3 regions of the Nocardioides sp. GCM10030259 genome follow, and region 1 is predicted to be linked to each of the others. Evidence: predicted binding sites of a transcription regulator. Region 1 holds the regulator's gene; each other region holds the start of a gene.
What was found. The regulator HrcA, encoded in region 1, represses chaperone genes, less so after heat shock. The targets are predictions, from matches to a motif close to TTGGCACTCGNNNNNNNCGAGTGCCAA.
Positions count from the first base shown of each region.

Region 2: groES (co-chaperone GroES) is a predicted target of HrcA. The motif match lies at 6,787-6,813, and genes of this name have one in related genera.
Region 3: groL (chaperonin GroEL) is a predicted target of HrcA. The motif match lies at 7,860-7,886, and genes of this name have one in related genera.

Region 1 covers NZ_JBHTDF010000005.1:12,394-22,741, forward strand. Annotated here, with positions in the region: gene ACFQQI_RS04580 (SigE family RNA polymerase sigma factor) at 1-327, shown strand, start outside; gene ACFQQI_RS04585 (Gmad2 immunoglobulin-like domain-containing protein) at 324-1,211, shown strand; gene ACFQQI_RS04590 (Gmad2 immunoglobulin-like domain-containing protein) at 1,227-2,153, shown strand; gene ACFQQI_RS04595 (winged helix DNA-binding domain-containing protein) at 2,150-3,178, shown strand; gene ACFQQI_RS04600 (16S rRNA (uracil(1498)-N(3))-methyltransferase) at 3,240-3,980, opposite strand; gene dnaJ (molecular chaperone DnaJ) at 3,986-5,158, opposite strand; gene hrcA (heat-inducible transcriptional repressor HrcA) at 5,219-6,235, opposite strand; gene ACFQQI_RS04615 (hypothetical protein) at 6,429-7,166, shown strand; gene ACFQQI_RS04620 (MBL fold metallo-hydrolase) at 7,184-8,044, shown strand; gene ACFQQI_RS04625 (hypothetical protein) at 8,069-8,275, shown strand; gene ACFQQI_RS04630 (DUF3097 domain-containing protein) at 8,324-9,181, shown strand; gene ACFQQI_RS04635 (TM2 domain-containing protein) at 9,293-9,730, opposite strand; gene hemW (radical SAM family heme chaperone HemW) at 9,749-10,348, opposite strand, start outside.
Region 2 covers NZ_JBHTDF010000002.1:230,954-241,301, reverse strand. Annotated here, with positions in the region: gene guaB (IMP dehydrogenase) at 1-173, opposite strand, end outside; gene ACFQQI_RS01475 (GNAT family N-acetyltransferase) at 224-1,108, opposite strand; gene ACFQQI_RS01470 (hypothetical protein) at 1,178-2,650, shown strand; gene ACFQQI_RS01465 (SigE family RNA polymerase sigma factor) at 2,703-3,245, shown strand; gene ACFQQI_RS01460 (hypothetical protein) at 3,242-4,564, shown strand; gene groL (chaperonin GroEL) at 4,647-6,275, opposite strand; gene groES (co-chaperone GroES) at 6,356-6,649, opposite strand; gene ACFQQI_RS01445 (methyltransferase domain-containing protein) at 6,843-8,003, shown strand; gene ACFQQI_RS01440 (hypothetical protein) at 8,065-8,700, opposite strand; gene ACFQQI_RS01435 (MBL fold metallo-hydrolase) at 8,838-9,446, opposite strand; gene ACFQQI_RS01430 (S-(hydroxymethyl)mycothiol dehydrogenase) at 9,446-10,348, opposite strand, start outside.
Region 3 covers NZ_JBHTDF010000003.1:245,803-256,150, forward strand. Annotated here, with positions in the region: SAM riboswitch class I at 33-180, shown strand; gene thrC (threonine synthase) at 191-1,456, shown strand; gene ACFQQI_RS03865 (MoaD/ThiS family protein) at 1,478-1,753, shown strand; gene ACFQQI_RS03870 (RNA polymerase sigma factor) at 1,728-2,891, opposite strand; gene ACFQQI_RS03875 (YciI family protein) at 2,933-3,274, opposite strand; gene ACFQQI_RS03880 (YciI family protein) at 3,271-3,639, opposite strand; gene ACFQQI_RS03885 (LacI family DNA-binding transcriptional regulator) at 4,037-5,056, shown strand; gene ACFQQI_RS03890 (FkbM family methyltransferase) at 5,087-5,848, shown strand; gene ACFQQI_RS03895 (glycosyltransferase domain-containing protein) at 5,851-6,888, shown strand; gene ACFQQI_RS03900 (RimK family alpha-L-glutamate ligase) at 6,898-7,755, shown strand; gene groL (chaperonin GroEL) at 8,052-9,680, shown strand; gene ACFQQI_RS03910 (RNA polymerase sigma factor) at 9,813-10,348, shown strand, end outside; gene ACFQQI_RS03915 (hypothetical protein) at 10,346-10,348, shown strand, end outside.

The sequences.
Region 1 (10,348 bases):
CAGACGGTCGTCAACCGCTCCCGCTCGGCGCTGCGGCACCGCGCGGTCGTGGAACGCCACGCCGCTCGGCGTACGACGACGGACGACGGGCAGCCCGCCGACGGGGCCACCCTCGACGCGGACCGTCGCGCGACCGTGCTCGACGCGCTGCGTGCGCTCCCCCAGCGGCAGCGCGAGGTGCTCGCGCTGCGCTACTACCTCGACCTCTCCGAGGCCGAGATCGCCGACACCCTCGGCATCAGCCGCGGCGCCGTGAAGAGCCACGCGTCGCGCGGCGCCGCCACGCTCCGGACCCGGCTGGGTTCGCTGCTCGAGGAGGACCTGTGAACCTCGCCGACCTGCTGCACGACGCGGTGGACGACGTCGAGCCCGTCGACCGCCTCGGCGCCATCCGGGCGCGTACGTCGAGCCCGGCCCGCGCCGCCCGGCCGTGGTGGTGGACCGCGGGCGGCGTCGTCGTCGCCACCGCCGCGACCGTGGCGGCGTTCGCGGTCGTCGGCGACCGGTCGGAGTCGCCGGGACCGGCGGGCGACGGCCACCACGGCCACGACTCGCAGACGATGCTGGTGGCGGCGTACTTCGTGGACGACACCCCGTCCGGGCCGCGGCTGTTCCGGGAGTTCGACGAGGTGCCGGCGGGCGACCCGCTGCAGGCCGCGCTCGAGCGGATCCAGCGGCCGGCGAGCGACCCCGACTACCGGACCCCGTGGTCCGCGACGTCGTTCGGGGAGGTCGCCCTGCACGACGGCGTCATCCACGTCGAGCTCGGCGACGCGGTCCTCGACGACGACGTCGCCGTGCAGCAGGTCGTGTACACGCTGCAGGCCGCGGCCGGCGAGCGGCTGCCCGTGCAGATCGGGGACTCGTCCTTCGAGGCGGCGCCCCAGCTCGACGTGCTCAACCTGGTGAGCATCAGCGACCCGGCCGAGGGCACGGCGTACACCACCGACAGCTTCGTCGCGACCGGGCGAGCGAGCTCGTTCGAGGCGACCGTGCCTTGGGAGCTGCGCACCGAGGACGGCGAGACCGTGAGGGAGGGCTTCGCGACCGCGGCGGGCTGGATCGACAAGCTCTACCCGTGGCAGGCCGAGGTCGACGTGTCCGGCCTGCCGTCCGGCTTCTACACGTTCGTCGCGACCACCGCCGACCCGTCGGGCGGTGCCGAGGAGAGCCTGCTCTCCACCGACACGCGCACGATCATCGTCCGATAGCCGAGGAGGACCGGAATGATGGAGAGCATGTCCCGCACCCGGCTCGCTGCAGCCCTGACGCTCCCCGCCCTCGCGCTGACCGTGCTGACCGCCTGCGGCAACGACAGCGACCCGACACCGGCGAGCAGCACGGCGACCGAGTCGACCGAGGAGCCCACCCAGACCGACGAGCCGTCCGAGCCCTCCGAGCCCTCCGAGCCCACCTCGGAGGCGCCGGCGACCGTCGCGGCTCCGGTCTACTTCGTCGGCGAGACCCCGCAGGGACCCCGGCTCTTCCGCGAGTTCCGCGAGGTCGCGGCCGACGACACGGCCGTGGAGGCGCTGGAGCTGGTGACCTCCGGCGACGCGCTCGACCCCGACTACTCGACGCTCTACCCCGGCGGCGGCAGCTTCGTGAGCGTCGACGTCGCCGCCGACCTGATCACCGTCGGGCTGCCCGACGAGTCGTGGACGGTCGCACCCGACGGGATGTCGCAGCGCGAGGCGCGGCTGGCCACCCAGCAGATGGTCTACACGGTCCAGGGCATCGCCCAGAAGCGACTTCCGGTCGCGATCACGCTCGACGGCGCCCCGGCCGACCTCTTCGGGCTGGCCGGCGAGGTGAGCAACGACCCCGAGCTCGACGTACGCGCCCTCGTCAACGTCACCACCCCCGGCGAGGGCGGCACCGTCAGCGGCACCTTCACCGCCGAGGGCGTCTCGAGCTCCTTCGAGGCCACCACGCCGTGGGAGATCCGCAAGGGCGGCGCCGACGGCGAGGTCGTGAAGGAGGGCTTCGTGACCGCCGAGGGCTGGATCGACAAGCTCTACCCGTGGCAGGCCGAGGTCGACGTGTCCGACCTGGAGCCGGGCTCGTACACGTTCGTCGCGATGACCGACGACCCGTCGGGCGGCGAGGGCGGCGGTCCGACGGTCGACACCAAGTCGATCACGGTCGGATGAGGCTGACGCGGCGGCGGCTCAACCGCACGCTGCTGCGCCGCCAGCACCTGCTCTCGCGCGTCGACGCCACCCCGGAGGACCTCACGCGGCACGTGGTCGGGCTGCAGGCGCAGGAGACGCTCCCGCCGTACCTGTCACTCCACGCCCGGCTCACCGACCTCGATCCGTACGCCGTCACGCGGTTGCTCGAGGACCGCTCGCTCGTCCGGCTGCTCACGATGCGCGGCACGATCCACCTGCTCGAGCCTGCCGACGCGCTGGCGTTGCGGTGGTGGACCCAGCCGGTCATCGACAAGGTCCTGCGCAACCATGCTCCGGCCGACGCCGACCGGGTCCGCGCTGCCGTCCGCGAGGCGCTCGCCGACGGGCCCGTCGCCCAGCGCGACCTGTCGGCGGCCGTCGGCGAGGCGCTGCCCGACCTGCCGCCCGGCGACCGGGCCGTCGTCGCCCGCGGGCTGGTGCCCCTGGTCCAGCTGCCGCCGCGCGGCACCTGGAAGGGCACCGGGGGGCTCGTCTACGAGGACCTCGAGCGCTGGGTCGGCGCGCCCCTGACCGAGCCCGACGTCCCGGGGATCGTGCGGCGCTACCTCGCGGCCTACGGTCCGGCCTCCGCGGCCGACGTCACCGCCTGGTCGGGCGTCACCAGGCTGGGCCCGGTGCTCGCGGGGATGTCCGACCTGGAGCGCCACGAGGACGAGGCCGGGAAGGTCCTCTTCGACGTGCCCGGCGGCGCGATCGAGGACGAGGACGCACCCGTGCCGCCCCGGCTGCTCGGCACCTACGACAACGTCTGGCTCTCCCACGCCGCCCGCGACCGGGTCACCGAGCCCGAGCACCGCTCCCGCTGGATGGGTCGCAACGGCGGCGTCGCGATGACGGTCTTCGTCGACGGCTGGCTCACCGGCCTGTGGCGCGCCGAGGACGACCGCGTGCAGATCGTGGAGCTCTTCCGCGACCTGTCTCCGGCCGAGCGGTCCGGGCTGGACGACGAGATCGCCCGGGTCGAGACGCTGCTGGCGCGCTAGGCCGTTGCAGCGGCCCGGAACCGGCAGGACCGCCCGGGAGGTCCGTCCTCCGATCGCGCCGCTAGCCCCAGCGTGGGGTCTGCGCCAGCAGCGCGGCGACGGCGGCGAGGCCGGCGGTCGACGTACGCAGCACCTCGGCACCGAGCCGCACGGAGACCGCACCGGCGGCCACGAACGCGTCGACCTCCTCGGCGGTGAGCCCGCCCTCGGGCCCGACGATCACGACGATGCGGCCCGTGGCCGGGACGGCCAGGTCCGCGAAGGGGGTCGACGACTCCTCGTGGAGGACGACCGCGAGCGCGGCGTCCGCGACCAAGTCGGCGACGCCGGCGGTCGTGGCCATCTCGGACACCTCCGGGAACCACGACCGCCGCGCCTGCTTGGCGGCCTCGCGCGCGGTGGCGCGCCACTTCGCCAGGGACTTCCCGGCCCGATCGCCCTTCCAGACCGCGACGCTGCGGGACGCGGCCCACGGCACGATCCGCGCGGCACCGACCTCGGTGAGCACCTCGACCGCGAGCTCGCCGCGGTCGCCCTTCGGGATCGCCTGCACCACCACGACCTCGGGCGCCGGCGGCTCGTGCGCGTCGACCGACTCGACGGTCAGCGTGAAGACCCGCTTGCCGGTCGACGCCACCGGCCCCTGCACCGAGACGCCCGCCCCGTCGGTGAGCACGACCTGCTCGCCGACCCGCAGGCGGCGTACGGCGACGGCGTGGTGCGCCTCGTCACCGTCGACCGTCACGACGTCGCCCACGCCGACGCCCGCCAGCGACGGGACGAGGTGGACCGGGAGCGACATCCGACTCAATGCGCGTTGAACGCGTCGCGGAGCCGGCCGAACATCGACTTGTTGCCGGGGCGCACCTGGCCTGACGGCTTCTCCTCGTCGCGGATCGCCGCCAGCTCCCGGAGCAGCTCCTCCTGCCGCGGGTCGAGCGCCGTCGGCGTCTCCACGACGACCGTGACGATCAGGTCGCCGCGACCGCCACGCAGGCCGGGTACGCCGCGGCCACGGAGCACCTGCTCGGTGCCCGACTGCGTGCCGGTGCGGATGTCGAGGTCGACGCTGGTCTCGACCTCGGTCTGCGGCTCGTCATCGGTGACGACGTCGGCCTCCAGCGTCGGCAGCGTGACCGTGGTGCCGAGCGCCGCCGCGGTCATCGGCAGCGTGACCGTCGTGTGCAGGTCGTTGCCGTGGCGCGTGAACACGTCGTGGGCGGCGACGAGGATCTCGACGTACAGGTCACCGGCGGGGCCACCACCGGGTCCGACCTCGCCCTCGCCGGTCAGCTGCACGCGGGTGCCCGTGTCGACCCCGGCCGGGATCTTGACGGTCAGGGTGCGGCGCGACCGGACCCGGCCGTCACCGGAGCACTCGCGGCACGGGTCCGGGATGATCGTCCCGAACCCGCGGCAGGCGGCGCACGGCCGCAGCGTGCGGATCTCGCCGAGGAACGAGCGCTGCACGTGCGCGACCTCGCCCTGGCCGTGGCAGGTCTCGCACGGCACCGGCTGGGTGCCGGGCGCGGCGCCGTCGCCGTGGCAGGTCGAGCAGCGCACCGCGGTGTCGACCTTCAGCTCGCGCGAGACGCCGAACGCCGCCTCGGCGAGCTCGACCTCGAGCCGGATCAGCGCGTCCTGGCCGCGCCGCTGCCGCGACCGCGGGCCGCGGCCGCCGGCGCCGCTCGCGGCACCGCCGAAGAACGCGTCCATGATGTCCGTGAACGAGAAGCCCGCGCCCTGGCCGAAGCCGCCGGCGCCGACGAACGGGTCGCCGCCGCGGTCGTACGCCGCGCGCTTCTGCGGGTCGGACAGCACCTCGTAGGCGCGCGAGATGTCCTTGAACCGATCCTGCGCGTCGGGGTCCGGGTTGACGTCGGGGTGGTACTGGCGCGCGAGCCGACGGTAGGCCTTCTTGACCGCGTCGGCGTCCGCGTCGCGGTCGACACCGAGGAGCTCGTACAGGTCCTGACTCAAGTGTGTTCCTTCGTGGTCGTTCTCGGATGTGCCCGGATGTACCCCGCCGACGGCAGCGCGTCAGGCCTCGTCGAGGATCCGGGACACGTAGCGGGCGACGGCACGCACGGCGGCGATGCTGCCGGGGTAGTCCATGCGGGTGGGTCCCACGATGCCGAGCCGGGCGAACGCCTCCTCGCCGGGGCCGTAGCCGGCGGCGACCACGCTCGTCGACGCGAGCTGCTGGTAGGGGCCCTCGTGGCCGATGCGCACGGTGATCGGCTCGGCGGTGCTCGCCTCGCCGATGAGCTTGAGCAGCACGACGTGCTCCTCGAGCGCCTCGAGCAGCGGCCGGACGGCCGAGTCGAAGCTGTCGCCGTACCTCGCCAGGTTGGCGGCGCCACCCACGGCGATGCGCTCGTCGGAGCGGTGGTCCGACATCGCCTCGAGCAGCGTCTCGACGACCGCCGTCGTCGCCGACGACACCGGACCGTCGGAGACCAGCCCGGCGAGCGCCGCGGACGCCTCGGCGATCACCTGGCCGGTGGCGGCCCGGTTGACGAGCGAGCGGAGGTCGCCGAGCACCTCGTCGTCGAGGTCGGTGCCGAGCTCGACGAGGCGCTGCTCGACGCGGCCGGTGCTGAGGATCAGCACCAGGAGCAGGCGGTTCGGTGCGAGCGCGACCAGCTCGACGTGGCGGACGGTGGAGCGCGAGAGCGTGGGGTACTGCACGATCGCGACCTGCCGGGTCAGCTGCGAGAGCAGCCGTACGGACCGCTGCACGACGTCGTCGAGGTCGACCGCCCCGTCGAGGATCGTCGCGATCGCGCGCCGCTCGGCGGCGGTCATCGGCTTGACGGTCGTGAGCCGGTCCACGAAGAGCCGGTAGCCCTTGTCGGTCGGCACGCGACCGGCGCTGGTGTGGGGCTGGGTGATGTAGCCCTCGTCCTCGAGCGCCGCCATGTCGTTGCGCACCGTCGCAGGCGACACCCCGAGACCGTGCCGCTCGACGAGGGCCTTGGAGCCGACGGGCTCCTCGGTCGTGACGTAGTCCTCGACGATCGCGCGCAGCACGGCCAGCCTGCGCTCCTCCTGCACCGCCCGCCTCCTCGCCGTTCCTGCTCGTCGTTCCTGCCCTGCCGGGCGTGCTCCTTGGCACTCAGCCGACCCGAGTGCCAAGAGTACCCAACGGCCGCCGCGGTCACATCGTGGAACGCCGCTGCCCACCACGGATCGAACCGGAGTAGGTTAGGCTTACCTAAGTCACGATCCTCGTCCGGACGGAGTCCCGGTGACCACGACCGAGCATCCCACCCCCGACATCGACGCGCGCCTGATCGCGAACGACGCCCGCAGCATCCTCGCCTGCCCCGCGACCGTCAGCCTGGTGATCGACGGCGAGGAGCACGCCGTCGGCGAAGACGAGCGGCTCGGCCTCACCGACCACCGGGGTACGCCGACGTTCGTGGCCAGCGCCGGGTCCCCCGTCGCCCGAGCCGCCGCGTCGCACAGCAGCGCGCTGCTGACCGTGACCAGCGGGCTCGGCCCGGGCGGCAGCCAGGCACGGCTCGACACGCTGACGCTGGCCGGCCGTCTCGAGCGCACCGGCTTCGAGCACTGCGACTGCTGCGACGAGATGCGCCACGTCGTCACGCTCGACCTCAACTTCGTGCTGCTGGCGCGGCCGACCCTCACGCCGGGCGCCCCCGACCGGCAGCTCCGGGTCCCCCTCGACGCCTACCGCAGCCGCGAGCACCACCTCAACCGCGGCCACCTCCAGCGATCCGTCGAGCACGCCAACGACTGCCACGAGGCGGAGCTGCGCCAGGCGGTCGCGCTCGGCAGCGGCACCCGCCCGGCCGAGCTGCTCGGCGCCCGGATCGCCCGGCTCACTCCGGCCGGCGTCACCGTGCAGTGGGTGGACGCCACCGGCGCGCACGAGCGCTCGATCGCCTTCCCCCACACGGCCCGCGACCTCGCCGAGCTCGGCGAGCTGCTCCGCCGCAGCCTGCACGCTGGGATCTGCTGAAGGCCTACGCTGACTCGGTGGACTTCACCGAGGTCGGCGACCGGGTCTGGGTCGCGCGCTACGAATGGTTCGACGTCAACGTGACGCTGGTCGGCGGTGACCGGGGGCTCCTGGTCGTCGACACGCACGCCTCCGAGCTCGCGGCGCGAGGGGTCATCGACGACGTACGCCGCCTCGGTGCCGGCCGGATCGTCGGCGTCGTCAACACGCACGAGCACTTCGACCACACCTTCGGCAACGGGGCCTTCCGCGACGAGTACGGCGACATCCCCATCCACGCCCACGAGGTGGCGGCCGAGCGGACCGTGCCCGCCGGCGAGCGGATCAAGGGGCTGTACGACGAGGAGCCGGACGACCCGCACCGCGACGAGGTGCAGGCCACCACGATCGTGCCGGCCGACCGGACCTTCTCCTCCGCGGTCGCGCTCGACCTCGGCGACCGGCAGGTCGAGCTCGTGCACCCCGGACGCGGCCACACCGGCGGCGACCTCGTCGTGCGGGTGCCGGACGCCGACGTCGTGCTGGCCGGCGACCTCGTCGAGGAGTCCGCGATCCGCGGACACGTGCCCGGCTTCGGCCCGGACTGCTACCCGATGGACTGGCCGCTCAGCCTGGACATCGTGCTCGGCCTGACCGCGGCGGCGACCGTGGTCGTGCCCGGGCACGGAGCGCCGGTCGACCGGGAGTTCGTCGAGGACCAGCGCAACACGATCGGCGTGGTCGCGGAGACGATCCGCGACCTGGCGACCCGCGGCGTACCCCTCGACGAGGCGCTCGAGGCCGCCGAGTGGCCCTACCCGCGCACGGAGCTCGCGCACGCCGTACGCCGTGGCTACGAGCAGCTCCCCCGGAGCCAGCGCCGGCTGCCGCTGGTGTGAGGCCGAACGGGGTACGGCCCGGGCATGAGCAACCACGAGGACGAGACCGACGCGGGGATCACCGACGAGGAGCTGCCCGAGGAGCTCCAGCCGACCGACGACAACCCGCTGGCCCAGGAGCTCGACGACGACGAGGCGAAGTCCGCCGAGGAGCTGGACATGCATGGCGGCAAGACGCCGGAGCAGTCGACCAAACGTGACAATGACGACGATCCGGGCGACGAGGACTGACGGCGCGCCACCCCGGGACTGTCGGCGGTCCCGCCTAGCGTGAGGCGGGTGACCCCCGCAGACCGTTACGGCAGTGACGTCCTGGCCGGCGACTGGCGCGCCCCGAAGCGCGGCCGCGCCGTCGAGGCGCCGGCGCAGATCGGCGCCGTGGTCGAGGAGGTCACCACCGACTGGGTCGGCGAGATCGTCGCCGTCGACCGCGACCTGCACACCGTCACCCTCGAGGACCGGCGCAACAAGCGGCGCACGTTCCCGCTCGGGCCGGGCTTCCTGCTCGAGGGGCGGCCGGTGATCCTCACCGCTCCGGTGCGCCAGGGCGCGCCGGCCCGCCCGACCCACACGGCGTCGGGCTCGATCGCGGTGCACGACGCGAAGGCCCGGGTGGCGCGGGCCAGCCGGATCTTCGTCGAGGGCCGCCACGACGCCGAGCTCGTCGAGAAGGTCTGGGGCGACGACCTGCGCATCGAGGGGGTGGCGGTCGAGTTCCTCGGCGGTGTCGACGACCTCGCCGCCGAGCTCCGCGACTTCCGCCCGGGCCCCGACCGCAAGGTCGGCGTGCTGGTCGACCACCTGGTGCCGGGCTCGAAGGAGAGCCGGATCGCGCAGGGCATCACCAAGTCCCCGATCGGCCAGCACGTGCTGATCGTCGGCCACCCGTTCATCGACATCTGGGCCGCGGTCCGGCCCGACCGGCTGGGGCTGCAGCGCTGGCCCGACGTACCCCGCCACATCGAGTGGAAGAAGGGCGTCTGCCAGCAGCTCGGCTGGCCGCACCGCGACCAGGCCGACATCGCCCGCGCGTGGAAGCAGATCCTCGGGCGGGTCTCGTCGTACCAGGACCTCGAGCCGGCCCTGCTCGGCCGGGTCGAGGAGCTGATCGACTTCGTCACCGCCAGCTCGGACTGAGCCTGCGAAGGACGAGCGTCAGGCGGTGAGGTTGAGGGGCTCGGCTCAGGCCGAGCCTGCGAGGGCTGAGCGAGCCGTCTCGAAACCCAGTCGTCGTCCCGGTCCCATTGTCTAGCTCCGCAGCGGGTAGCCGTTTGCGTCCTTGCTGTCGGTGGCGAGGATGATGATGCCGTCGATGAACGGCCACAGCGCGCCGATGCCGCAGGTGAAGATCGTGACCACCAGCTGCCAGACACCGATCTTGGTGTCGCCGATGTAGAAGCGGCCGATGCCCAGCGGGATCAGGATCTGCAGCAGGCCGGCGACCAGCTTCTGCTTGTCGGAGAACGGCAGGCCGGTCCTCGGGTCCACGCCGTACGGCGCCTGCGGGCTCACGCCGTACGGGCCGACGGGGTAGCCGGGCTGGGGGTAGCCCTGCTGGGGATAGCCCTGCCCGGGGTAGCCCTGCGGGCCCGGCTGCGGTTGCGGCGGCGGCGCGCCGTACGGCGGCGGCGCGGGCTGCTCCTGCGGCGGCGGGTTGTGGTCCTGGTCGTCCGGGCCCTGGGTCATGGCGTCACCCTAGTGCCGTCAGGGCAGCAGGTCGCGGACCACGGCGTCGGCGAGCAGCCGGCCCTGGCGGGTCGGCACCAGCCGCTCCGCGTGCCGGGTCAGCAGCCCCTCGTCGACGAGCCGCGCGACGGCGGAGCGGCCGCTCGCGTCGAGGACGTGCACGGGCAGCCCGTCACGCAGGCGCAGCTCGAGCAGCACCCGCTCCACCCGGCGGCTCTCGTCGTCGAGGACCTCCCGGGCGTGGGCCGGCGTGACGCCGCGGGCGATGCGCTCGGCGTACGCCGCTGGGTGCTTGACGTTCCACCAGCGCACGCCGCCGACGTGGGAGTGGGCGCCGGGGCCGATGCCCCACCAGTCGCCGCCGGTCCAGTAGAGGAGGTTGTGGCGGCAGCGGCTGGCCTCGCCCCTCGCCCAGTTGGAGACCTCGTACCACTCCAGCCCGGCCGACCCGAGGCGCTCGTCGACGAGGAGGTACTTGTCGGCGAGGTCGTCGTCCTCCGGCATCGGCAGCTCGCCGCGCTTGACCCGGCGGGCGAGGGCGGTGCCCTCCTCGACGATGAGCGAGTACGCCGAGACATGGTCCGGCCGGCAGGCGAGCGCGGCCTCGACGCTGGTCTC
Region 2 (10,348 bases), on a different contig from region 1:
GACTCGGTGACGGTGTCCATCGCCGCGCTGATCAGCGGCACCTTGAGCGAGATCTCGCGGGTGAGTCGCGAGGTCGTGTCGATGTCCGCGGGTGCCAGGTCCGAGTGACCGGGCAGCAGGAGGACGTCGTCGTAGGTCAGGCCGAGCGGGGCGAACTTCTCCGGTACCTCCATTGCCCCAGCCTACCGACGGCGACACGCCTCCCGGGAATCGTGGCCGGCCCTCAGACCCGCAGCCGCTTGAGGTCCCGTACCGCGATCCGCACGGTCAGTGTGTCGGCCGCCATCCGGATCCGGCCGCGCAGCCCGGCGGCCAGCACCATCGGCAGGATCGCCTGGTTGTCCGACCGGGTGGTCAGCACGATCTCCTCGGCGCCGAGAGCGTGGGCGAGCCGGGCGACGTCGCCCAGCAGACGGGAGCCGATCCCCCGCCGCTGCCAGGCGGGGTCGACCCTGAGGGTGACGGGCCGCACGCCGGGCTCTCCCGTGGCCGGGCGCACGACCGCCAGCCCGACCGGCACGCCGTCGATCAGGGCCGACACGGAGTCGTCGCCCACGACGTACTCCGGGGTCGCGCCGCCGCCCATGAGCCGACCGGGCCGGGACACCATGGCGCTCTCGCGCGCACGCTCGATGACGTCCGTGACCAGGTCGGCCAGCGCCGTGCCGCGCGCGTGCTCGGTGGCGGTGAACGGCGCGGCGCGGCGCACCTGCACCTGCACGTCCCCGACGGTCATCTCCATGACGTCGCCGGCCGTGGCGGGATCGGGCTCGGCGTCGAAGAGCCGGCCGACCACGTCGGGGAAGGACGCCGGCTGCGCGAGGATCGCGCGGGCCGCCTGCACGTAGCGGGTCGGCTGGTCGGCCAGCGCGGCCTCGGTGCATCGCTGCGCGCTCACCAGCACGCCGCCGGAGCGGCCGAGCAGGCTGGCGAGGTCGGCCTCGGACCAGTCGTCCGGCGAGCTGAGCACCAGCTCGTCGGTGACGGCCTCGACTCCGGGGAAGATCTGCAGTCCCAGGATGTTGACGCCGGCCTCCCCACAGGTCGCCGCAAGCACGGCCAGGGCGCCCGGTCGATCGGGCAACGTCGTACGGATCCTCCACAACATGGCGCCAGCGTGGCCGGGCGAGGTTGCGCCGCGACGTCCGGGTTGTTTCGGGCGCTTTACAGTTCACGCGTGACGTTCCTGCGCCGGTATCCCGTCGCCGTCGCGGTGGTCGTCACGATCCTCGCGCGGCTGCCCGCGCTCACCCGACCGGTGCGGGCCGACGAGGCCGGGTTCCTGCTCGTCGCCGGGGCGTGGGACCCGCGGCCGGACAGTGTCTTCGGCACCTACTGGGTGGACCGGCCGCCCTCGCTGGTCGCGGTCTTCGACGCCGTCGACGCGCTGGGCGGCGTGACGACGCTGCGCGTGCTCGGCGCCCTGGTCGCCGGGCTCGCGGTGCTGCTCGCCGCCGCCGTCGCAGGCACCGTCAGTGGTCCACGGGCGACCGTGTGGACCGCGGTGCTGACCGCCGCGCTGCTGTCGAACCCGATGATCGACGTCGTCGCGGTGAAGGGCGAGCTGCTCGCGCTCCCCTGCGTGCTCGGCAGCATGCTGCTCACGCTGCTGGCCGTACGCCGCGAGTCGTGGCCGGTCGCGTTCGCGGCCGGCGTCACCGCGGCGCTGGCCGTCGGGCTGAAGCAGAACCTCGCGACCGGGCTGCTCTTCGCCGGCGTGCTGCTGCTCGTCGCGTGGCGCACCGGCCGGCTGCCCGGCCGGTCGGCGGCCGCGCTCGCCGTGGCCGGCGCGGCCGGCGCGGCCGCACCGGTGCTGACCACCGTCGCATGGGCCGAGGCCGCCGGGGTCCGGCTCGGCGTGCTCTGGGACACCGTCTACGGGTTCCGCGCCGCCGCGGCGCAAGTGATCGCGGACGGGTCCACGGACGCCACCGAGCGCCGGGCCTGGATCCTGCTGGTGATCGCGCTCGCCACCGGCCTGTTCGCCGTGCTGGCCGGCGTCGTCGCCCACCTGGGCGAGCTCTGGCGCTACGACCCGCCGGTGACCGCGGCGACGCTCGCCGTGATGGCCGTAGACCTGGTCTCGCTCGGTGCCGGCGGCAGCTTCTGGCAGGACTACCTGATCCCGCTCGTGCCCGGCGCCGCGCTGTGCACTGCCCTGCTCGCCGGCCGCGACGGACGCCCGGGCCGGACCATGCGCGGCGTGGTGGTCTTCGCGACGGCGTCGGCCTGCGCGGGCATGGTGTTCTGGCTGGCCTGGAACGCGACCGGGCAGCAGGAGTTCGACGAGGTGCGCACGGGCGAGGCGATCGCGGCGTCCGCCGAGCCGGGCGACACCCTCGTCGTCTTCGGCGGCCGGCCCGACCTGCAGCGGACGAGCGGCCTCTCCTCGTCGTACCCCTACCTGTGGAGCCTCCCGATGCGCACGAACGATCCCGGGTACGCCGACCTCACCACCCTGCTGGCCGGCCCCGACGCACCCACCTGGCTGGTGCGGTGGGTCCACCTCGACGCGTGGTCCGACGAGGGGGTCGACGACCTCGAGGCCGCGATCGAGCAGGAGTACGTCGTGGCGGGCGCGACCTGCAACGACCAGCCGGTCTACCTGCGGCGTGGCGTCGAACGGACCCCGGTGGAGCCGAACTGCTGAGAAACTCGGACGGTGGATGCAACGGGTCCGGCGCCGACCACGTTGGAAGGGCATGACGCGCGACGCGGGCGTTGACGCCGCCTTCACCGAGTTCGCGACCGCCAGCCGGTCGCGACTGCGGAGCACGGCGTACCTGCTCTGCGGCGACTGGGACCGCGCCTCCGACCACGTCCAGGAGGCGCTGATCCGGGTCTACGTGGCGTGGCCGCGACTGCAGCGGCAGGGGCGCGAGCTCGCCTACGCCCGCAAGGCCGTGGTGAGCGTGGTCCTCGACGCCGGTCGCAAGCGCTCCAACCGGGAGCGTCCGCTGGCCTCGACGCCCGACGTGTCCTCGCCGGAGGACGTGGCCGCCGGGGTCTCCGACCGCGCCGCGCTGATGACCGCCCTCGCCCGGCTGCCCGAGAGGCAGCGCGCCTGCGTGGTGCTGCGGTACTTCGAGGACCTCGACGTCCGCGAGACCGCAGCCGCCCTCGGGTGCAGCGAGGGCACCGTCAAGAGCCAGACCTCGCGCGCTCTCGCCTCGTTGCGGGGGATGTTCGAGGCCGCCCACCGCGACGAGCTCGTCGTGGCCGGAAAGGAGAACCTGCCGTGGTGAACGACCTCCAGGAGCTGCTGCGCCGCAATGTCGAGAGCGCGCCGCCCGACCACCTCGACCTCGCCGGCGTCATGGACGCCGGGCGCCGTCGGGTACGCCGCCGCCGCGGCGCCGTCGGCTCCGCGGCCCTGGCCGCGGCGGGCGTCGTCGCCGTCGCCGCGCTCGGCTGGCCCGGCACCGACGGGAGCGGCGTCAGCACTACCGACGCGCCGCCGAAGCCGGACGCACCGACGATCTCGCTCGCCGACGCGACGCGTGCGGTGGAGGGACGCGACTACGAGGTGCTCGCGTTGTACACCAACAAGAACCTCATGCGCGACAACGGGCAGTACCTCGACGGCGTCACCGACGACGGGATGATCCTCCTGCGCGACGGACCGCGCGCCGACCAGGCCGAGGCCCGCTACGCACTGATGGATCCCGCGACCGGCGCCAAGGACTGGCTGCCGGACCTCCACGCCGGGGCGAGCCAGACCTGGCCCATCGAGCTCGGCAGCGAGGAGCTGACCCTGCTCGGCGACGACGGCGACGGGTTCCCGCTCGCCTACTTCTTCGACCGGGACGGCGGCCGGTGGAGCGGCATGAAGTGGCCGGAGCTCCCCGCGGTCGACGTCTGGCGATCGGTGCTCGGGCCCGACGACCGGCTGTACGTCTTCCAGCCGGCCACCCAGGGCCGGGTCCCCGAGGGCGGCTGGCCGACCGGCCCCGACGGCGAGGCCGACGACGCGGACGCCGAGGGCGACACCTACCACCTGTGGTCGGCCTCGCTCGACGACATGCACGACGTCCGCGACGAGGGGATGACCGTCGGCAGCCTCGCCTTCACCGACTCGTCGATGATCTGGACCGACTCGACGAACGGCGACGCCGGCCTGGTGCACGTGCGCGACCTGGCGACCGGTGAGGAGCACTCCTTCGATCCGCACACCGGCGAGAGGTGCAACCTGCTGTCCTTCGGGGCGACGGACGACCGCATCGTGATGGGCCAGTACTGCGGCACCTACTCGGGCAACACCCGCGACGACCGGGTGCAGGTCCTCAGCACCGACGGCGAGCAGGTGGCCACTCTCCAGGACAACGGCGTCGACGGCTGGCTCCCGACCGGCAGCGACGTCGTGAACGTGACGGTGTTCCAGGGTGGCGGCGATGGCGGCACCTACGTGTACGACCTCGCGACCGACCGGCTGCTGCAGGTCAGCGACACGATCTCGTCGTACGCGCTCGGCGGCCGGCTCGGCAACCCCGGCCAGTTCCAGTGGCACACCCCGGTCGACGGCGCGAAGGGCGCCACCCAGCACATTGGCACGCTGCTTCCCTGAGACGACTGCCCTGAAATGACGCTGACCCGGCAGAGAGCTCTCTGCCGGGTCAGCGCACAGGTGGTGCCGGGTCAGTGGCCGATCAGTGGCCGTGCCCGTGGCCGTGACCGTGACCGGCGCCCGCGGACTCGTCCTCGTCCTCGGGCTTGTCGACGACCAGGGTCTCGGTCGTGAGCAGCATGCCCGCGATCGAGGTGGCGTTGACGAGCGCGGACCGGGTCACCTTGACCGGGTCGAGCACGCCCTGGGCGACCAGGTCGCCGTACTCGCCGGTGGCGGCGTTGTAGCCGTTGCCCTTGCCGAGCTCGCGCACCTTGGTGGTGACGACGTAGCCGTTCTCGCCGCCGTTCTCGGCGATCCAGCGCAGCGGCTCGTCGGCCGCCTTGCGGACCACGCGGACGCCGACCGCCTCGTCGCCTGACAGGCCGAGGTCACCCTCGAGCACCGACACAGCGTGGATGAGCGCGGAGCCACCGCCGGGCACGATGCCCTCCTCGATCGCGGCGCGGGTCGCGGAGACGGCGTCCTCGATGCGGTGCTTCTTCTCCTTCAGCTCCACCTCGGTGGCGGCGCCGACCTTGATCACGCACACGCCGCCGGCCAGCTTCGCGAGGCGCTCCTGGAGCTTCTCGCGGTCCCAGTCGGAGTCGGTGGACTCGATCTCGGCCTTGATCTGGTTGACGCGGCCCTCGACCTCGGCGTGGTCGCCGGCACCCTCGACGATCGTGGTGTTGTCCTTGGTCACCACGACGCGGCGGGCCTGGCCGAGCACCTCGAGGCCGACCTGGTCGAGCTTGAGGCCGACCTCGGGGGCGACGACCTGACCGCCGGTCAGGGTCGCGATGTCCTGCATCATCGCCTTGCGGCGGTCGCCGAAGGCCGGGCTCTTCACCGCGACGGCGTTGAACGTGCCGCGGATCTTGTTGACGACCAGCGTCGACAGCGCCTCGCCCTCGACGTCCTCGGCGAGGATGAAGAGCGGCTTGCCGGACTGGATGACCTTCTCCAGCAGCGGGAGCAGCTCGGCAACGGCCGAGATCTTGCCCTGGTGGAGCAGGATGTACGGGTCGTCGAGGACGGCCTCCATGCGCTCCGGGTCGGACACGAAGTACTGGCTGATGTAGCCCTTGTCGAACTGCATGCCCTCGGTGAAGTCGAGCTCGGTGCCCAGGGTGTTGGACTCCTCGACGGTGATGACACCGTCCTTGCCGACCTTGTCGAAGGCCTGCGACAGCAGGTCGCCGATGACGCTGTCGCGGCTCGAGATCGTCGCGACGGACGCCATGTCCTCGACGGAGTCGACCTCGCGGGCCGCCTCCTTGAGCGCGTCGCCGACGGCCTCGGCCGCGGCGTCCATGCCCCGCTTGAGGCCCATCGGGTTGGCGCCCGCGGCCACCGCGCGGAGGCCCTCGTGGACCATCGCCTGGGCGAGCACGGTCGCGGTCGTCGTACCGTCACCGGCGATGTCGTTGGTCTTGGTGGCGACCTCCTTGGTGAGCTGGGCACCAAGGTTCTCGAACGGGTCGTCCAGCTCGACCTCACGCGCGACGGTCACGCCGTCGTTGGTGATGGTCGGGGCGCCCCACTTCTTGTCGAGGACGACGTAGCGACCCTTGGGGCCCAGCGTCACCTTGACGGCGTTGGCGAGTGCGTCGACGCCGCGCTCCAGCTTGCGGCGGGCGCTCTCGTCGAACTCCAGGATCTTCGGCATGACTCTCCTCTAACGAAGACCGGGTCGTGTGCCTGAGCACGCGCCATGGCGCGGCGTCAGGCACACGACCCGTCGGTGATTCAGGAAACGATGGCGAGGACGTCGCGCGCGGAGAGGATGAGGTACTCCTCGCCCGCGTACTTGACCTCGGTGCCGCCGTACTTGCTGTAGATGACCTTGTCGCCGACGTTCACGTCGAGCGGGACGCGGTTGCCGTTGTCGTCGATCCGGCCCGGACCGATCGCCAGGACCTCGCCCTCCTGGGGCTTCTCCTTGGCGGTGTCCGGGATGACCAGGCCCGAGGCCGTGGTCTGCTCGGCGTCGAGCGGCTTGACGACGATGCGGTCCTCGAGAGGCTTGATGTTGACCGACACGATGTCGACCTCCACTTTCTGGCACTTCGATGATGTGGGTGATGCACGTCTGGTGCCTGGGAATCGGTACGCCGTCGCGGGGGTCGCACCGGGTCACAGGCGCTGGCACACTCACGGGGAGAGTGCCAGATCAGAAACTAGCACTCTGCCCGACTGAGTGCCAGCGATACCCCCGGCTGACAGGATCGGGGCCGTGGACCTCGACGCCTTCCGCTGGCTGCTCACCGACGACGGGCAGCTGCTGCTCGCCGAGGCGATCGCCGCGGGTGACGACTCGCTTGCGACCCAGACCCGGCTGCGGCGTACGGCGGAGCCGGCGCACGTCGCCGCGGCCCTGACCCAGGCCACGTTGAGGGTTCGGGCCCGCGAGAAGCTCGGCGACCTCGCCGACCGGATGTACTTCACGCCCGACGGCCTCGAGCAGGCGACCCGCCTACGGGTCGCCGAGCACCGGGCCGCCCGGGTGGTCGCGTCGTCGGCCACGACGCTGATCGACCTCGGCTGCGGCATCGGCGGCGACCTCGTGGCCGCCGCCCGCGCCGGACTGGTCTGCGCGGGCATCGACCTCGACCCGGTCCGCGTCGAGGTGGCCCGCGCCAACCTCGCGGCCCTCGACCTGCCCGGCGCGGTGCAGGTCGCCGACGCGACGACGATCGACACCACACCCTTCGACGTGGCCTTCGCCGACCCGGCCCGCCGTGGTGCCCGGGGCCGCACCTTCGACGTCGACGGCTGGACGCCGCCGTGGTCTTTCGTGGAGCGCCTGCTGACCCGCGACTCGTGCGTGAAGGTCGCGCCGGGCGTCCCGCACGAGCTGCTGCCGCCGGGCATCGAGGCCGAATGGGTGAGCGACCACGGCGAGGTCAAGGAGGCCGCGCTCTGGTCCGGGCGGCTCGCCACGACCGACCGCCGGGCGACGGTGATCGCCGGCGGCGGGCTGGCCTCGCTCACCTCGGAGGACGACCCGGGCGGCGCCCCCGTTCGGTCGTTCGGCGAGTTCCTCTACGAGCCCGACGGCGCGGTGATCCGGGCCGGACTCGTGACCGCCGTGGCCGCCGGCGTGCAGGGCGGCCTCATCGACGAGCACATCGCCTACGTCACCTCGGACGCGTCGTTCCGTACGCCGTTCGCGCGCGGCTACCGGGTGCTGGAGGAGCTCCCCTACCGGGAGAAGCAGCTGCGCGCCGCGCTGCGCGAGCGCGGGGTCGGCCGGCTGACCATCAAGAAGCGCGGCGTCGACGTCGTACCCGACCAGCTGCGCAAGCGCCTCGACCTCAGCGGCGACAGCGAGGCGACGATCGTGCTCACCCGGGCCGCCGGGCACGGGATCGCCCTGCTGGTCGCGCCGTTCTGACGCGAACGTGCCGAGTCGGCGCCGGTTTGCGTGAAACCGGCGCCGACTCGGCGTGGTGGGGTCAGGCGTGCTGGGGAACTGCCCGCGGGACCTCGGTGCCACCCTCCTGGCGAGCCTTCCTGGCGTGCCAGAGGCCGAGCCCGAAGAGGAGCAGCAGGGCGGCCGCCCCGGCGAAGGCCGCGATGGCGGCGATCCCGGCGATGGTGCCGACGGTCGCGAAGGCGTAGCCGTAGAGGAGCAGGCCGCGGAGGGTGTTGCCCATGAAGAGCGACTCACGCAGGTCCATCCACGCGGCTGCCTCGTCCTTCTGCGCCTGGGTGGCGTTCGGGTTCTCGGCGATCTCGGCCGCGAGGGCGCGAGCCTGGCCGCTGGCCTCCTCGTAGGTGACGGGCTCGCCCGCGAGCGCCTCACCCGAGGAGTTCATGTGCACCAGGATGTAGTGGTCCGCGAACGCCTTGGCCTCGGGCCCGGTGTCGAGCGGGCTGCCGGCGTAGGGCTCCAGGGCTTCGGCGTCGGCCTTCGGGAGGCTGGCGAGCGCCTCGCCCTCCGGCATCACGATGTCCTGCTGCGCGAACTGGGCCTCGACCTGGTCACCGATGAACACGTTCGCCCAGGTGAGCAGGCCACCGGCCATGAGAAGGACGGCGGCCAGGGCCAGTCCCGTCCACGAGATCAACTTGTCGAATGCCGAGCGCATCGTGCGCCTCCCTTGGTTGGCGGGACTCCTTTGTCCTCGCTTCACCAAGAACGTTAGAAATTGCTGAGCGCCGTCGGCAGGGCCCGAAGCACGGTGCTGGCGGGACCTAGGTCCCGCCAGCACCGATCGGCAGTGCGTCAGCCGAGGTCGGCCTTCTCGGCCCCGATCGTGGTGTCGTCGCCGTGGCCGGTGTGCACGACCGTGTCGTCGGGCAGCGCGAAGAGCTTCGCCCGGATCGACTCCTTGATGAGGTCCTCGTCGGAGAACGACCGTCCGGTCGCCCCGGGGCCGCCGTTGAAGAGCGTGTCGCCGGTGAAGACGCAGCCGAGGTCGGGCGCGTAGAGGCAGACCGCACCGGGGGCGTGGCCCGGCGTGTGCAGCACCTGCAACGTCGTACCGGCCACCTCTATCGTGAGTCCGTCGGAGAGGTCGAGGTCCCAGAGGTACTTCGTGTGGGTCAGCTCCCACAGCGGCTTGTCGTCGGGGTGCAGCATGATCGGCGCGACCACCTCCTCACGCAGCCCCGGCGCGACCCGCACGTGGTCGTCATGGGCGTGGGTGCACACGATCGCCTTGACCTTGCGGTCCCCGACGATCGCGAGGATGTCGGCGACGTCGTGCGGCGCGTCGATCACGACGCACTCGGCCTCGTCGCCGACCACCCAGATGTTGTTGTCCACGTCGAAGGTCTGGCCGTCGAGGCTGAAGGTGCCGGAGGAGACGCCGTGGTCCACTCGCGCCGTCATCAGATGATCACCACCGAGCGCAGCACGCTCTGCTGATCGGGGGCGTGGTGCATGCGTTCGAACGCCGCCTCGATGTCGCCGATGCCGATCTCCTCGGACACGAACGCGTCGAGGTCGAGCCGGCCCTGCCGGTAGAGGTCGACCAGCATCGGGAAGTCGCGGCTGGGCAGGCAGTCGCCGTACCAGCTGGACTTCAGTGCCCCGCCCCGGCCGAACACGTCGATGAGCGGCAGGTCGGGCACCTTCATGTCGGGCGTGGGTACGCCGACCAGCACGACGGTGCCGGCGAGGTCGCGGGCGTAGAACGCCTGCTTCCAGGTCTCCGGCCGGCCGACCGCCTCGATGACGACGTCGGCGCCGTCGGCACCCTCGTAGAACTCCGCGGAGATCCGCTTGATCTCCTCGACCGGGTCGACCTTCGAGGAGTCGACGGTGTGGGTCGCGCCCATCCGCTCGGCGGTCTCGAGCTTCTTGGCGTCGATGTCGACGGCGATGATCGGGCTCGCTCCCACGAGCGCGGAGCCGGCGATCGCGGCCACGCCCACGCCACCGCAGCCGATCACGGCGACCGACTTGCCGCGCGTGACGGCGCCGGTGTTGATCGCCGAGCCGATGCCGGCCATCACGCCGCAGCCGAGCAGGCCGACCGCGGCCGGCCGCGCCGCCGGGTCGACCTTCGTGCACTGGCCGGCGGCGACCAGCGTCTTCTCCGCGAACGCCCCGATGCCCAGCGCCGGCGACAGCTCGGTCCCGTCCTCGAGCGTCATCTTCTGCGTCGCGTTGTAGGTCGCGAAGCAGTACTGCAGGTCGCCGCGCTTGCAGGCCCGGCACTCGCCGCACACCGCACGCCAGTTGAGCACGACGAAGTCGCCCGGCGCCACGCCGGTCACGTCCGGCCCGAC
Region 3 (10,348 bases), on a different contig from region 1:
CATGTTGAGACACGACCGGTAGTGTTCTCGACAGCTCATCCAGAGGGACTGAGGGATACGGCCCTACGACGTCCCGGCAACCGCCACGAGCCTCCGCCCCCGGCAGACCAGCCGGTTGCGGTTCGTGGAAACGGTGCCAATTCCGCCCGGCGCGACCGTCGCAGCCGGGGAAGATGAGAAGGAGGAACTCATGAGCGCCGTTGTTGTCGAGAAGCCGGTCCTGCGCGAGGGCGCGTTCGGGAACGCGAAGGCCCTGTCCTGTCGCGAGTGCGGGCACCACGTCGAGCTCGGTCCCCACTATGCGTGTCCGGAGTGCTTCGGACCGCTGGAGATCGCCTACGACTTCGGCACCGTCACCCGCGAGCAGATCGAGGCCGGCCCGCGGAACATCTGGCGCTACAAGGCGCTGCTGCCGGTGCCGACCGACATCGAGACCAGCCCCAACACCGAGCCCGGCTTCACCCGCCTGCTCAAGGCCGACAACCTCGCGGCCGAGCTCGGCATCACGAACCTCTGGGTGAAGGACGACTCGACCAACCCGACCAACTCCTTCAAGGACCGCGTCGTCGCGTGCGCGCTGAGCGCTGCCCGCGAGCTCGGCGCCAAGGTCTTCGCCTGCCCGAGCACCGGCAACCTCGCGAACGCCGTCGCCGCGGCGGGCGCCCGTGCCGGCATCAAGACCGTCGTCTTCATCCCGAGCAACCTCGAGCAGCCCAAGCAGGTCAACTCGGCCGTCTTCACCGAGTCGCTGGTCGCCGTCAACGGCAACTACGACGACGTCAACAAGCTGGCCTCCGAGATCGCCGGCGAGGAGGAGGGCTGGGCGTTCGTCAACGTCAACGTCCGCCCGTTCTACGCCGAGGGCTCCAAGACGCTCGGCTACGAGATCGCCGAGCAGCTCGGCTGGCGGCTGCCCGACCAGATCGTGATCCCGGTCGCCAGCGGGTCGCAGCTGACCAAGGTGCACAAGGCGTTCCAGGAGCTGATCAGGCTCGGCCTCGTCGAGGACAAGCCCTACAAGGTCTTCGGCGCCCAGGCCGAGGGCTGCTCGCCGGTGTCGGTCGCCTACAAGGCCGGCGTCGACGCGATCCGCCCGGTCAAGCCCGACACGATCGCCAAGAGCCTCGCGATCGGCAACCCGGCCGACGGGATCTACGTGCTCGACATCTGCCGCCAGACCGGCGGAGCCGTCGAGGACGTCACCGACGACCAGGTCCGCGAGGGCATCGTCCTGCTCGCCCGCACCGAGGGCATCTTCACCGAGACCGCCGGTGGCACGACCGTCGCGGTGCTGAAGAAGCTCGTCGAGACCGGCCAGCTCGACCCGGACCTCGAGACCGTCGCGATCAACACCGGCCACGGCCTCAAGACCCTCGACGCGGTCTCCGGCTCGGTCGGGCCGGCTGCGACCATCGAACCGACGTACGCCGCCTTCGCCGCCACCGGCCTGGCCTGACCCCATCTCGAGGAGCCCCGCATGTCCGTCTCCGTCCGGATCCCGACCATCCTGCGCACCTACACCGGTGGCGAGTCCGAGGTGACCGCCTCGGGCGCGACGCTGAGCGAGGTGCTCGACGACCTCGACTCCAGCTTCAGCGGCATCAAGGGCCGGATCCTCGACGAGTCGGGCGAGCTGCGCCGCTTCGTCAACGTCTACGTCGGCAACGACGACGTGCGGTTCCTCGACAACCTGGCCACGCCGACGCCCGACGGCACGCAGATCTCCGTCATCCCCGCGGTGGCGGGAGGCTGAGGCTCCGCTCGATCAGGTGCGCTCGCTCGGCGAGGTTCGAGCAGCGCCCGATCGCCTCGTCGTACGCCGTGCGCGCCTCGTCGACGCGGCCGGCGCGGGCGAGCAGCTCGGCCCGGGTCGCCGCCAGCCGGTGCCCCGGCAGCACCAGTCCGTCGAGGGCGGCGAGCCCGGCGTCGGGGCCGGACGCCTCGGCGACGGCGACCGCGCGGTTGAGCCGGACCACGGGGGAGTCGCGGAGCGCGAGCAGCTCGTCGTAGTGCAGCACGATCCGGTCCCACGAGGTCTCGGCCGCCGACGGCGCGATGGCGTGCTCGGCGGCGACGAGCGCCTGGAGGAGGTACGGCGAGGGCGGCGCGTCGACCAGGGGGCGCAGCAGGCCGAGCGCCTCGGCGATCTCGTCGGCGTGCCAGGCGGTGCGATCCTGGTCGGGCAGCAGCACCAGCCGGCCATCGGCAACGCGGGCGTCGCGACGGGAGTGCTGGAGCAGCATCAGCGCCAGGAGCGAGTCCACCTCGACGTCGTCGTACGGCACGACCGCGCGCAGCACGCGCGCCAGTCGGACCGCCTCTCCGGCCAGCGCCGTCCGCACGACGTCGGGCCCGGAGCCCGGGGCGTAGCCGGCCGTGAACGCCAGGTAGGCGATGTCGGCCACCACCGCCACCCGCGGCCCGAGGTCGTCGGGGATCGTGAAGGACTCGCCGGCCAGCCGCTTGCGGGCGCGGGTGAGCCGCGCGGCCATCGTCGGCGTCGGCACCAGGAAGAGGCGGGCGACGTCCTCGGTGGGTACGCCGAGCACCAGCCGCAGGGTCAGCGCCGCCGCGGACTCGGGTGCCAGCGACGGGTGCGCGCACAGGAGCACCAGCCGCAGCCGCTCGTCGAGCGACACCGAGCCGTCGTCGGCCATGACTCGTTGGGCCTCCTCCTGGAGGGACGACTCGACCGCGAGCAGCGGAAGCTTGCGGGCGGCGACGGCCTCGGACCGCAGCCGGTCGACGATGCGGCGCCGGGCCGCGGTGAGCAGCCACGCCGGCGGGTTGTCGGGAAGGGCGTCCCAGGTGCGGGCGGCGGCCTCGAACGCGTCGGCGAGCCCGTCCTCGGCCAGGTCGAGGCGTCGGTACTGCGCGACGAGCAGGGCCAACAGCCGGCCCCACTCCTCGCGCAGCAGCCGCTCGATCGGGGTCAGATCGGGACCTCGGGGACCGGTCGGACCTCGACGGTGTAGTCCCGAGGCAGCAGCCCGGCGAGCTCGACGGCCGTCTCGATCGACTCGACCTCGATGACGTAGAAGCCGCCGATCTGCTCGACGGTCTCGGCGAACGGGCCGTCGGTCACCGCGCCCGCGCGCAGCGTCCTGGCGTCGGCCGGCCGGGCGAGGGCCTCGCCCCCGACTACCGACCCGCGCTCTGCCACGGCCGCGTCGAACGCCTCGAAGTCGGCGACCACGCGTTGCCGCGCGGCCTCGTCCGCGGCGTCCCACCTCTCGAAGTGGTCCTCCTCGGCCATCAGCAGCACGAACTTCACGGTGCCTCCGCCAGGTCACCGCCGACGGTCGCGCGGACCTCGACCGGCCAGGTCTCGTCCGCGAGGATCCCGCACACGTCGAGGAGGTCGTCGAGGTCGTCGCTGTCGACGAGGTAGTAGCCGCCGAGCTGCTCGACGGTCTCGGCGTACGGCCCGTCGGTGACGGTCGTGCCGTCGCCCGTGCGCCGCACCACCTTCGCCTCGCGGGAGTGGGTGAGCTCGGCGCCGCCGAGGATCTTGTGGCCGCGCTCCTCGAGGGCACGGGAGAACTCGCCGTGCCTGGCGTACATGGCGGAGCGCTGCTCCTCGGTCGCGGACTCCCAGACGGTCTCGTCTCCGGGGAGCAGGACGACGTACGTGGTCATGGTGTTTCCTCTCGTCGTTGTGAGTCTGACACCGGGATGACGGGCGGCACCCCACGAATTCGACAGCTCGCTGAGCGCTGGAGCTGTATCGGGGTGTTGTGGGCGCTGTTGACCCGTCATGACGGGTGAGAGGACGCCACAACACCCCGTTACAGCCTTGACAGCACTCCGCCGGAACCCGCAAAGTGTGTGGTGGGAACGCTCCCACATCCACGACGCTACGAGGGGTGGACCGCGCGATGGCCTCGCAACGGCGTGGAGGAGTGCCCGTCCGGGACCGCGGTCCCGGTTCGGGCCCCGACGTGCGGCGGGCCCGGGGTCTCCTCGACCTCCCGGGCCCGCCGTTCGCACGTCGAACCCGGACTCGCGGACCGGCCGCCGTCGGCATACTGACGCCATGACCCGGCCGCCGCGTACCCGTCCCACCCTCGAAGAGGTGGCCGCTCGCGCCGGTGTCGGCCGCGGCACCGCCTCGCGGGTGATCAACGGCGGCGAGAAGGTCTCCGAGCGGGCGCGGCTCGCCGTCGAGCAGGCGATCGACGAGCTCGGCTACGTGCCCAACGCCGCCGCCCGGGCGCTGGTCACCCGCCGGACCGACGCGATCGCGCTGGTCATCGCCGAGTCGGAGGAGCGCGTCTTCGGAGAGCCGTTCTTCGCCGGCATCATCCGCGGCATCGGCACCGCCCTGGCCGAGGCCGGCCGCCAGCTCATCCTGGTGCTCGCGCAGGCCTCCCGCAGGCCGGGCGCGCTCGACGAGTACCTCACCCGCCAGCACGTCGACGGCGTGCTGCTGCTCTCGCTCCACGACGACGACGAACTGCCGGCCCGGATCCGCGCCCACGGCGTACCCGTGGTCGTCGGGGGCCGTGCCGGCGCGGACGTCGAGCACGACTTCGTCGACGTCGACAACGTCCAGGGCGCCCGGCTCGCGGTCGAGCACCTGCTCGGCCTCGGCCGACGCCACGTCGCGACCATCGCCGGGCCGGCCGACATGGTCGCGGGCCACTCGCGCTTCGACGGGTACGCCGCCGCGCTCGCCGCCGCCGGGCTGCCGGTCGACGAGCGCCTCGTCGCCCGCGGCGACTTCGGCCGGGTCAGCGGCGAGGAGGCGATGCGCGCGCTGCTCGCCGGCGGCGAGGTCGACGCGGTCTTCTGCGCCAACGACCTGATGGCCGCCGGGGCGTTGCGCGTGCTCGGCGAGGCCGGGCTCCGGGTGCCCGAGGACGTCGCGGTCGTCGGGTTCGAGGACGCTCCGGTCGCGCAGTCGACCACGCCGCCGCTCACCACGGTCCACCAGTCGCCGGAGGAGATGGGTCGCGAGATGGCGGCCATGGTGCTCGAGGCCACCCGGAGCGCAGGCACCCCGCAACCGGGTCGGATGCTGCCCACCCACCTGGTGGTCCGCGGCAGCGCGTGAGGCACGTCCGTCTGGGTACCCTCGACGAATATGCATGCCGTGACGGCGACCGGGCGCCGCATCTACGTCGACCCAGCTGATCCACGGGGCGAGCGCCTGGTCGAGGCCGACGGCGACCTGAACCCAGGGACGCTGCGCCTGTGGCGGTGTGCGCTGGCGATGCACCCGTGGGACGTCGTGGTCGACGTCGGCGTCAACTACGGCGAGATGCTCGTCGGCGTCGAGCTCCCGGAGGGCGCCGAGGTGATCGGGTTCGAGCCGAACCCGGCGGTGCGCGAGCTGCTCGCCCTCACCCTTGCCGAGAGCGGCGTCAAGGCGCAGATCCGCCCGGAGGCCGTGTCCGCCACGGCCGGCACGGCGACCTTCATGGTCGACAGCCATTGGTCGGGCACGTCCTCGCTGCGTGACGAGCGGCACGCCGACAGCGTCGGGTGGCGCAGCCTCGAGGTGGCGGTGACGACGCTCGACCGGGTGATCGACCCGGGCCGGACGTTCTGCGCGAAGGTCGACGTCGAGGGGTTCGAGCGCGACGTCGTCGCCGGTGCCGCCGACGCCATGCGCTCGGCCCGCCACTGGGCGATGCTGCTGGAGGTCGCCCACATGTCCCGGCCCTACCTCGCGGCGCTCGCCGAGGAGCGCGTGGTCCTGCTGATGGACCGTCGCACCGGGGCCCTGGTGCGGGTCCCGGGCGGCAACGCCGAGCTCGTGGACGATCTGCTCGCGAAGCGCTGGTTGCACGCACACGACTGCCTGGTCGTCAGCGACGCCGTCCTGGCCGAGATAGAGGGGTGATGATGGAGAAGCGCCGGCTCGTCTACACGGCGATGATCGGGGGACACGAGCTGCTGCAGGAGCAGCCCGCCGCTCCCGACAGCGCGTGTGACTTCGTCTGCTTCACCGACGACGCCACGCTGCGCAGCGAGACGTGGGACGTCCGGGTGGTGGATCCGCTGCTGCCGCTCGACCCCGTCCGGAGCGCCCGTTCGCTGAAGATCGTCGGGCACCCCGACCTCGACGACTACGACGAGGTCCTCTGGATCGACGCGCGCGTCGTGCTGCGCGGGGATCCGTCCGACCTCCTCGACGACTGGCTGGCGACGGGTGACCTCGCCGTGGCCCGGCACTCGTACCGCAAGGACGTCGCCACCGAGTTCGTCGAGGTGCTGCTCGCCGGCATGGACGAGTCCTCGCGGCTGTACGAGCAGCTCAACCACTACACCGCAGTCGCGCCGGACCGGTTGCAGGAGCCGGTGCCCTGGACCGGCCTGATCGCGCGGCGCTGGACTCCGGACGTACGTCGCTTCGGGGAGGAGTGGCTCCGGCACGTCCTGCGCTACTCCCGCCGCGACCAGCTGTCGTTCGTCGAGGCGGCGGCACTCAGTGGCGCCGGCTTCCGCTTGCTGGACCTGAGCACCTTCGGGTCCGAGGTGCACGAGTGGATGCCGGGCGAGGGTCGCAGCCCCCGACCCCAGCAGCTCCAGGTCTCCGACCACCTCTGGTCGCCGACCGCCCGACTGGGAGAGCTCCAGCGGCAGCTCGAGATCACGACCCGCGAGATGTCTGCCGCGGTCGACCACCGCGAGAACCTGGTCGCCGGGCTCGAGCAGCAGGTCGCCGAGCTGAACGCCGACCGCGCTGCTGAGGTCCAGCGCCTCCAGGGGCAGGTCGCGACCCTGGAGCGGAGCGAGCAGCTGCTCGCCGAGAAGGTGGAGAGGCTGCGCCGCAAGGTGCGGCGCCTGCGCACCAGGAAGGACGAGCTCGAGAGTCAGGTCGACGACCGGCGCCGCGGCCCGAGGAGGCGCCGTGCGTCCGGCGGTCCGGCCGACCGATAGCCTCGGCCGGTGACCCGCGCCCTCCTTGCCACGTTCAACCTGATGCCCGAAGGCGAGCCCGGCGGCGAGCTGCTCGTCGCGGCCCTCGCCGAGCGAGGCGTGGAGGCCGCCTGGGTGTGCTGGGACGACCCGACGGTCGACTGGGGTGCCGCCGACGTGGTCGCCGCGCGCAGCACCTGGGACTACCAGCGGCGCTGCGCCGAGTTCCTGGCCTGGGCGCGGTCGGTGGACGAGGTGACGTGCCTGCTCAACGGGGCCGACGTCTTCGCGTGGAACGCGGACAAGTCCTACCTGACCGACCTCGGCGACGTACCCGTCATCCCCACGATCGTGCTCGACGACCGCACGCTCGTCGCCGGGCTCGGGACCGCCGCCGACCGGTGGGGCACGGTCGTCATGAAGCCCGCGATCGGCGCCGGCGGCGTCGGGGTCGTGGTCGCGCGCGGCGTCGACGACCCCTCGCTCGAGGGCCTGGTCCAGGCGCCGTGGGTGGTGCAGCCGCTCGTCGAGTCGGTGCGCACCGAGGGCGAGATCTCGGTCTACGTCCTCGACGGACGGGCGGTGTCGCGCTTCGACAAGCTCCCGGCGGACGGCGAGATCCGGGTGCACGAGCTGTACGGCGGCACCACCCGGCTCGGCGTCCTCGACGCGGAGACGGCCCGGCTCGCAGAGCACGCCGTCAAGTCGGCGGCGGCCCGGTTGGAGGCCGACCTCCCCTACGCGCGCGTCGACCTGATGACGTACGACGGCCGCCTGGTCGTCAGCGAGCTCGAGCTGATCGAGCCGGGGCTCTACCTCGACGTGGTGCCCGACAACGCCGGCCCGTTCGCCGACGTCATCGCCGACCGCGCCCGCCGACGGTCCTGAGCCGGTCTCGACACGCGGTCACGCCCTCGCGGGCTCGGGCGTGCGCTTGCTCGACCCGGTCGCTTCAGCCCGCGTGCTCGTACCTCGCGCCCAGCCCGCGACCGCTTGCACTCGCAGGAGGCGAGTGCTAAACATGACGCTGGCACTCTCGACCAGAGAGTGACAATCCGGAACGGCGTCGTTGAGGCTCTGTGCGCCGGCGAGAAAGGGTTCGCCGGGTCCAGCAGGGGCCGTCCGTCGCGGGCAACCCGCCGCCCCGGTCCACGAACTCAGCATGCGAAGGAATCGCTGGAGTTATGCCGAAGCTGATTGCATTCGACGAGGAGGCCCGGCGCGGTCTCGAGCGTGGCATGAACACGCTCGCCGACGCCGTCAAGGTCACCCTCGGTCCCAAGGGCCGCAACGTCGTGCTCGAGAAGAAGTGGGGCGCCCCCACGATCACCAACGACGGTGTGAGCATCGCCAAGGAGATCGAGCTCGAGGACCCCTACGAGAAGATCGGCGCCGAGCTGGTCAAGGAGGTCGCCAAGAAGACCGACGACGTGGCCGGTGACGGCACCACCACGGCGACGGTCCTCGCGCAGGCGATGGTCCGCGAGGGTCTCCGCAACGTGGCCGCGGGTGCGAACCCGATGGGCCTCAAGCGCGGCATCGAGGCCGCCGTCGCCGCCGTGTCCGAGCAGCTGCTCGGCATGGCCAAGGACGTCGAGACCAAGGAGCAGATCGCGTCCACCGCGAGCATCTCCGCCGCTGACACCACCGTCGGCGAGATCATCGCCGAGGCGATGGACAAGGTCGGCAAGGAAGGCGTCATCACCGTCGAGGAGTCGAACACCTTCGGGCTCGACCTCGAGCTCACCGAGGGCATGCGCTTCGACAAGGGCTACATCTCGGCGTACTTCGTCACCGACCCGGAGCGCATGGAGACGGTCCTCGAGGACCCCTACATCCTCATCGCGAACCAGAAGGTCTCGTCGGTCAAGGACCTCCTCCCGCTGCTGGAGAAGGTCATGCAGTCGGGCAAGCCGCTGCTGATCCTGTCCGAGGACGTCGACGGCGAGGCGCTGTCCACGCTGGTCGTCAACAAGATCCGCGGCACCTTCAAGTCCGTCGCCGTCAAGGCTCCGGGCTTCGGTGACCGCCGCAAGGCCATGCTGCAGGACATCGCGATCCTGACCGGCGGCCAGGTCATCTCGGAGGAGGTCGGCCTCAAGCTCGAGTCGACCGGCATCGAGCTGCTCGGCCAGGCCCGCAAGGTCGTCATCACCAAGGACGAGACCACCATCGTCGAGGGTGCGGGCGACGCCGACCAGATCGCCGGTCGCGTCAACCAGATCCGTGCCGAGATCGAGAAGTCGGACTCCGACTACGACCGCGAGAAGCTCCAGGAGCGTCTCGCCAAGCTGGCCGGCGGCGTGGCCGTCATCAAGGTCGGCGCGGCCACCGAGGTCGAGCTCAAGGAGCGCAAGCACCGCATCGAGGACGCCGTTCGCAACGCGAAGGCGGCCGTCGAGGAGGGCATCGTCGCCGGCGGTGGCGTCGCCCTGGTGCAGGCGTCGGCGACGGCGTTCGACAAGCTGGACCTGACGGGCGACGAGGCCGTCGGTGCCAACATCGTGCGTCTCGCGACCGAGGCCCCGCTCAAGCAGATCGCGATCAACGCCGGTCTCGAGGGTGGCGTCGTCGCGGAGAAGGTGAAGAACCTGACCCCCGGTCACGGTCTCAACGCCGCCTCCGGCGAGTACGTCGACATGATCGGCGAGGGCATCATCGACCCCGCCAAGGTGACCCGCAGCGCGCTGCAGAACGCCGCCTCCATCGCGGCGCTCTTCCTCACCACCGAGGCCGTCGTGGCCGACAAGCCGGAGAAGGCCGCCCCCATGGGTGGCGACCCGACCGGCGGCATGGGCGGCATGGACTTCTGAGTCCAGCGCCTCGCTGAACACCTGAACGACCCGAGCGGCCCCAGTCCACGGACTGGGGCCGCTCGGCGTTTCCGGACAGGCCCGCCGGGTACTCGTGCCGCGACGGTGGCCGCTACATGGGACGGTGGACACGTGGACGAGAGCCGACGCGAGCGATTCGAGGAGATCGCGCCGGGGCTGGTCGACCCGCTGCGGCGCTACCTCGCGCGGCGTACCGACCCCGACACCGCCGAGGACGTCCTCGCCGAGACCCTGCTCGTCTGCTGGCGGCGCGCGAGCGAGCTGCCGGAGCCGCCGCTCCCCTGGGCGTACGCCGTGGCCGCGAACTGCCTGCGCAACGCCGAGCGGGCCGCGCGGCGGCAGCGTCGGGTGGCGGCGAAGGTCGCCGCCCTCGACCCACCCACCGCCACCCAGCCCGAGCCCGCGCCGACGGAGGGTGACCCCGACCTGGCGCTGGCGCTGGGCCGCCTGCGCCCCGACGACGCGGAACTGCTGCGGCTGTGGGCATGGGAGCAGCTGACGCCCGCCGAGATCGCCACGGTGCTCGGCATCTCGGCCAACGCCGCGAGCATCCGCCTCCACCGCGCCCGCGGACGACTGCGCGGTCAGCTGCGAAAGACCCGGGCGTCGTCCGGACATGAGGAGTCGAGAGAGGGGAGGAAACCGTG